3 regions of the Kurthia sp. ISK08 genome follow, and region 1 is predicted to be linked to each of the others. Evidence: riboswitches for the same ligand, from Rfam matches in the RefSeq annotation. Region 1 holds a riboswitch; each other region holds the start of a gene.
What was found. Region 1 has a riboswitch for thiamine pyrophosphate ahead of thiM (hydroxyethylthiazole kinase). Riboswitches for the same ligand answer to the same signal wherever they lie in the genome.
Positions count from the first base shown of each region.

Region 1 (2,272 bases):
GATATTCGTGACGCAATTGCAGAACATATTTAAGCATACAAAAAAGACTTAGGCACTGAGCCCAAGTCTTTTTGTTATTTAATCTGTCACTTTACTCCGGAATAAACTTCCTAACGAAAAAGCAATTGTATGAATGATTAAAAAGACAGATTCATTAAAATACCAATCATTTGTATAACTATTAAACGGTGAACGACCGTAAATAATCGATTTCGAATCATTCCATGTTCCGCCAAAAACTTCAATTTGACTTGTTACATATTGATATTCTGTACCGCCTGCTAAAATAAAAATCACGACAATAATAAGAATTGCTGATGCTAGCTTTCCTTTTGTTGCTGTTTCAAAAAAAGATACGCCAACGCTCCACGTAATAAACAGACTGACACACAGGAAAGGCACTAATAAAACAATTAAAAAGAAAGCAGGGTTTAAGTTTCCAACTTTTTCAGTAGGGTCCAACGTAAAATAATAATTGATGACCATGAAACCTAAAAAACTAATCCCTAAAGAAATATACCACGATAGATTTTTCACACAATTTCCCTCCATACTTGTTCTCATTATACAAGACAACCTATTTTTACTAAAGCGGAACCTTGCAAAATGGTCTAAATATGGTATGCTCTAACCATACTAGATTTGCGGGGGGACTCTTAGGAGTTGAGAAGGTAAAACCTGACCCTTTGAACCTGTCAGTTAATACTGGCGTAGGGAGCAGCTGTTTTTCGCATGTAATGCTGTTCTACGATTAATTCGTTGAGCAGCTTTTTTATTTTTATAGTGAAAAAGCAGAAACCCGTCCTCTAATTTAGTGAAACTGAGTATGAGAAGCTTCATGAATCTGCTTTTCATTCATCAATGGAGGTAACTAAAAATGAGTATCCAATCAATTCATTCAACGAAACCAATTGTTCACTGTATTACGAATTATGTCGTAACAAACTTTACTGCAAATGGACTTTTAGCAGTAGGTGCATCGCCCATCATGGCGGATGAAATACAAGAAATGCATGATATTGTTCAAATCGCAAATGGATTATTAATTAATATCGGTACGTTAAATACACGCACAGTCGATGCGATGATATTAGCTGGACAAGCTGCAAATAAAAAAGGGATTCCAGTCGTTTTAGATCCTGTAGGCATCGGTGCTTCTAAATATCGTAAACAAACAGTCGAACAACTATTACAACATGTGCAATTTACAGCCATTCGCTGTAATGTTGGTGAGTTAGCGGCTCTTGCGGAAATTAAAGTCACCTCTCGTGGTGTCGATGCAGGTGAGGTGTCTTTTGAAATTGAAGAAGCAGCTAAACAAGTCGCAACACGCTACAAAACGATTGTTGCTGTAAGTGGTGTAGAAGATTTAATCACAGATGGCACGACGGTTCACATAATAAACGGCGGACATGCATGGATGGAACAAATTACAGGAGCTGGTTGCTTATTATCTGCCCTAACAGCTGCTTCAATCGCATCACATACAGACGCACTACAAAGTGTTATCACAATTCACAAAGACTATAAACAAGTCGCAGAAACTGCACATCATCACAGCAATGGTATTGGCGATTTTCAAATGCACATCCTAAACCAACTACAACAAATGAGTTTTGGAGGGATTAAATAATGTTACCGATTACACTGACGATTGCCGGATCTGATTCAGGTGGCGGTGCCGGTATTCAAGCTGATTTAAAAACATTTCAAGAATTGAAAACATTCGGTACATCTGTTTTAACAGCTGTTACTGCACAAAATACGTATGGCGTACAAGCTGTTTATGCGTTACCCGAAGATTTCATTGTGGAACAATTACAGTCGATTCAAAGCGATTTTAATGTGAATGCACTAAAAACGGGGATGCTTTTTTCAGCATCTATTATTGAAGCTGTTTCAAAACAACTAGAGAATGTACAAGCACCTATTATTGTTGACCCTGTCATGATTGCAAAAGGTGGTGCCACACTACTGCAACAAGAAGCAGTTGATGCGATGATTACTCACCTATTCCCACTAGCGACTGTTCTCACACCGAATATTCCAGAAGCAGAGGCACTGACAGGCATGAAAATTCAAACTTATGATGATGTTGAACAGGTAGCTAAAAAATTACTCGCTATGGGACCTGAAGTCATCGTGATGAAAGGTGGACATTTTGCACCTGAACAACAAGCTGCGATTGACCATATTTTCTTTAAAAACGGTGATAAATTAACCATTTCTGCCCCGCGTGTTCAAACGAAGGATACTCATGGTACAGGCTGTA
Region 1 is NZ_JBJXHL010000003.1:402,200-404,471, forward strand. Features, by position in the region: gene ACKVQX_RS08655 (PadR family transcriptional regulator) at 1-33, shown strand, start outside; gene ACKVQX_RS08660 (hypothetical protein) at 79-537, opposite strand; TPP riboswitch at 637-734, shown strand; gene thiM (hydroxyethylthiazole kinase) at 878-1,633, shown strand; gene thiD (bifunctional hydroxymethylpyrimidine kinase/phosphomethylpyrimidine kinase) at 1,633-2,272, shown strand, end outside.

Region 2 (2,272 bases), on a different contig from region 1:
AAGCGTATTTTTCGCATTGATTAATCCTGCTTGAATCGTCTGTTCAAATGTGTACTTCTCTAACCAAGCATGTACAACTGCTGAGACGAATGCATCTCCTGCGCCTGTAACATCCTCAATTTGATTTGCTGCTCGTGCTTCAAAATGTGTTGGCATCAAGTTCTTGTTTGCAGCATAAACTCCCTTTGCGCCAGCTGTAATTACGACATTTTCTACGCCCATCTGAGCGATCTCTTGAATTGCTTGTAAATAATCTGCTTCTGATGTAATCGTACGATTTGTTAATGTTTCGGCTTCATCTGTATTACAGATGAACCATGTAACGCCTTCTAATGTTGTTGGCATACGGTTCATCTTTGGAGAAGATACCGGCACAATAATAAGAGGTACTTCTCTCGTTACTGCAAATTGTTGAATATAATCAACTGTTTCTTTCGGACAATTCAAATCAACTATAATTGCCGGAGCAGTCGATAAAACATGTTCATGCTTCATTAGAATTTGTGGTGTTAATGCATCATAGACGTCCATATTCGCTGTTGCCATAACCAATTCGCCTTGTTCATCCATAATGGCTGTGTAAGAACCTGTTGAACATTGTTCCAACTGCTCGACTTCTTCTAAATGAATGAAAGCATTCGAAGCTGCAACAATTGCTTGCCAATCAGAATCTTTTCCAGCAGTCGTCAGTAAACTCACTTGATGTCCAAGTCTTCCCAAGTTTTCAGCAATATTTCGCGCTACGCCACCTACACTTTCTGTAGATGTTACAGGATTTGATGTCCCCATCTGAACCTGTCCCTTCAAATGAAGTTTTCGGTCCATATTGGCTCCACCAATACATATAATTTTATTTTCTTTTGGCAATACGTACGCTCTCCCTATAATCTTACCCTTTTTCACTAACCCCGATATTAAGTTAGCTAGAGCCGGTCTCGACATTTCTAATTTTTCAGCCATCTCTTGTTGCTGCATAAACGGGTTTTCCTTAATGAGTTGAATCAGTGCTTGTTCTCTCTCCGTCAATGTCATCACCCTAAGTTTTATTTGTTTACATCATAAACAAAATTAAGTCTAGTGTCAAATGTTTATAAAAACAAACTTTTGTTTAATATCAATATAAATAATAAACAAATTTGACAATATAAACCTTATAAGTTAGTATTCAATGTAACTTAATAGGTCTACACTAGGGGTGTTATTTAACTGAGATGAGTCCTACTCAAACCCTTTGAACCTGAACTAGTTAATACTAGCGTAGGAAAGTGTCAATTCTATACATACTGAAAAAAGTCTGTACTTTTTTGTTATGCAATGATTTGTTATACACAACTTTCCTACGAAGGTTGTGTATTTTTTATTTAAGTTGAAATAAATAAGAGGAGTTGTTTTGAATGAAAAAAACAGTAGTAGTTACAGGTGGGAGTAGAGGGTTAGGTGCAGTTATTGTCAAAACACTTGCACAACAAGATTTTCAAGTTGTCATTAATTATTATCAAAGTAAAGAAGCTGCTGAAAAATTAGTAGCTGAAATTGGTGAAGACAAAGCCATTGCTATTCAAGCTGATGTAACGAATCGAAAAGAAGTCGATCAATTAATGAACATGGCAACAGAACACTTTGGTCAAATAGACGCTGTTGTAAATAATGCATTAATCGACTTTAAATTCGATCCGATTAAACAAAAATCTTTCAAAGACCTTTCTTGGGATGATTATCAAAAACAGCTGGATGGTACGTTAAAAGCGGCATTCAATACAAGCCAGAGTGTGATTCCACAGTTTATTGAAAGAAAAAACGGTAGCATTATTAGCATTGGTACTAATTTATTTCAAAATCCTGTCGTACCCTACCATGAATACACAACTGCTAAAGCAGCTTTGATTGGTTTCACACGTAATCTCGCTTCAGAATTAGGCGTCTATGGCATCCGAGCAAATGTTGTTTCAGGAGGTCTTTTAAAAACAACAGATGCCAGTGCTGTTACAACACCTGAAGTATTCGATTTAATCTCTCAATCTACACCTTTAAGAAAAGTAACCACGCCACAAGATGTTGCCAATATGGTAGCTTATCTATGTTCCGAAAAAGCACATGGAATTACAGGACAAAACTTTACAGTAGATGGTGGTTTAACAATGAACTAATCCCTATCCAAATAAATCGAGGTGTAAATCATGTTAAAAACTACAGAAAAACAGTTACATATAGGTGTTTTACTATATGGTTGTGGTCATCATCAAGCAGCTTGGCTAATGGACAATTCACGCAT
Region 2 is NZ_JBJXHL010000002.1:9,268-11,539, reverse strand. Features, by position in the region: gene ACKVQX_RS03690 (PfkB family carbohydrate kinase) at 1-1,032, opposite strand, end outside; TPP riboswitch at 1,182-1,281, shown strand; gene ACKVQX_RS03685 (3-oxoacyl-ACP reductase) at 1,395-2,147, shown strand; gene ACKVQX_RS03680 (NtaA/DmoA family FMN-dependent monooxygenase) at 2,178-2,272, shown strand, end outside.
Region 2: linked by a shared signal. The riboswitch ahead of ACKVQX_RS03685 (3-oxoacyl-ACP reductase) and the one ahead of thiM (hydroxyethylthiazole kinase) in region 1 are both predicted to bind thiamine pyrophosphate.

Region 3 (2,272 bases), 140 kb from region 1:
ACACTCACGTAAATCGCAGGTGCATTTTTTCTCATAATTGCTGACGTCCTTGTTGCAACATGTAAATCAGTTGTTGCTTCACGTCTTGCACCTCCTTACTTGCTAAATCTGAACGCTGTCTTTTATGTTCCATTGGGACAATCGTTTCGTGTAGCGTATGAATTGGTGTCTGCTGTACAGTTAGAATACGATCTGATAAATAGAGCGCTTCATCCACATCATGCGTAATAAATAAAATGGTTTTACGCCATTTCTTCGCTTGTATGTATAACCAATCTTGTAACTCCATCTTCGTCAGTGCATCAAGTGCACTAAATGGTTCATCGAGTAACAGTACATCTTGTGAAGCATTCAATGCACGAATGAAGGCAACACGTTGGCGCATGCCACCCGATAAGTCTTTTGGTTTTTTATGCATGTAAGCTCCTAGACCAAATTCCTCGAGTAACGCCTTACTCTGTTCTTCTGCTCTCTTTTTCGGTATTCGCTGACATTCTAATGGCAATAATGTATTTTGTAATACAGTTCGCCAAGGGAGCAGTAAATCTTGCTGTGGCATATAGCCTACAGGTTGTTTCGCTACGGTCACTTGTCCCGACTGTGCCTGAGATAGACCTGTAATGAGACGGAAAATCGTACTTTTTCCGCAACCACTCGGACCAATTAACGAAACGAATTCACCTTCTTGAATGGAAAAATGAACATGGTCTAAAATGGGTTGTTCTTCGTAACGAAAACAGACATCTTGTAAAGCTAAACTCTCCAATGATCTTCCTCCTCTATAAAAAAAGCCATCTCGACAAAGAATCGAAATGGCTGCAAATGACAGAATCATCGCATGCCACTTCCCTACGCTAGTCCGAACTAGATCAGGTAATAAGGGTTAAGGTGTCGAAACCTCTCTCAGCACGTAAAAACGGCACCCCTAGTGGTGAAGCATTATGAAATTAGAAAAAGCCCCTGTCTCCATACACGTATCGAAACAGGGACCTGAAATTGTTTTTTCGGTCGAAACGGCTTCCCTACGCTAGTATGAACTAGATCAGGTTGAAAGAATCCAGAGCTTACGGCTCCATCTCAGCTGGCAACACCAGCACTCCTAGCACACTATGATTTTGTTAAGGTGAGTATAGCACTCCCTAGTAATTTATGCAATAGTTGGTTTTATTTTCATCACCAAAGTGGTTTGTCCTCTTTGTCGACACGAATAAAGAGCGGTGAAAATAACATAAAGTAAATCATATAAACGATGATAACACCGATAATATACGCTGTATGAATTCCGTACAGATGCGCTCCGATTGATAATGCGCCTAACACAAGACTTAGCAGGAAGCTTTGTAGATCAATACGTCTTTTGTTTAAATAAATCGGTTGTGCACAATGTCCACATGCTTGATATTTCTTCATACCCCACTGAAGTTTCCACGTCGTCCGATAGTCGAGCACTTCGTCGCAATGTGGACACGTTACTTCTTCACGATTTTTCATGACAAACCATAAAATAAAGCTTAAAACAATAAAGGCAATTCCTACGTATAGAGCGTTTTGATTACGGTACAGTATAAAAATAAATATTGTAAAGGCATATGTGTAACTCAGTATATCCTTCGTTCCTTCTAATAACTTCATCGCATTTGGACGGCTCATTCGAATATGGTTTTTATTGAATGAACCGATAATTGATGCAAATGTAAAGATTAATAAACCATAAAAAATATTTCTGGTTTTCCAAATGACGTACCATGCAAAAAGCATAGTCGTAACGAATGCTATTTTCCCGAAAATATTTTTCACTTTATTTTGATATTCATAGGGTTCTTTCTTCTCTTTTTCAATGAATAATGTTGAAAATAAAGTGGGTATACATAAAATAAATGCGATGAGTGCTATCTCCATAACACTTGGTTTTAATTTGAAAAAGAGTTCCGTTTCCTCTACACTGTCAACCCATTTATAAATCTTATCTGTATCAAGTTCTTTTACATAATACTGTGTATCTTCGTCATTCGAAAATAGTAAAAAGGTTTCGACTTCGTTGTTCTCTTTCGTTACTTCGACAACATAGTATAAAGAAGGTGGTTCTATTTCTTTTTTTATAACAGGACTCGCATTTAATTTTTTTTGAAATGCTTCAAATTTAGAAGAAGATAGTTCTCGCTCGCTTGAAAACCATTGATTCGTTAATGTTGTTCCGTCTTCTTCATAACGCGCTTCTGTATCAATTCGAATCGACTGAATCCCATCTTCTGCTTGTCCAACGCGTGTCGTT
Region 3 is NZ_JBJXHL010000003.1:264,047-266,318, reverse strand. Features, by position in the region: gene ACKVQX_RS07935 (ABC transporter permease) at 1-35, opposite strand, end outside; gene ACKVQX_RS07930 (ABC transporter ATP-binding protein) at 32-808, opposite strand; TPP riboswitch at 830-937, opposite strand; TPP riboswitch at 1,003-1,111, opposite strand; gene ACKVQX_RS07925 (TIGR04104 family putative zinc finger protein) at 1,174-2,272, opposite strand, start outside.
Region 3: linked by a shared signal. The riboswitch ahead of ACKVQX_RS07930 (ABC transporter ATP-binding protein) and the one ahead of thiM (hydroxyethylthiazole kinase) in region 1 are both predicted to bind thiamine pyrophosphate.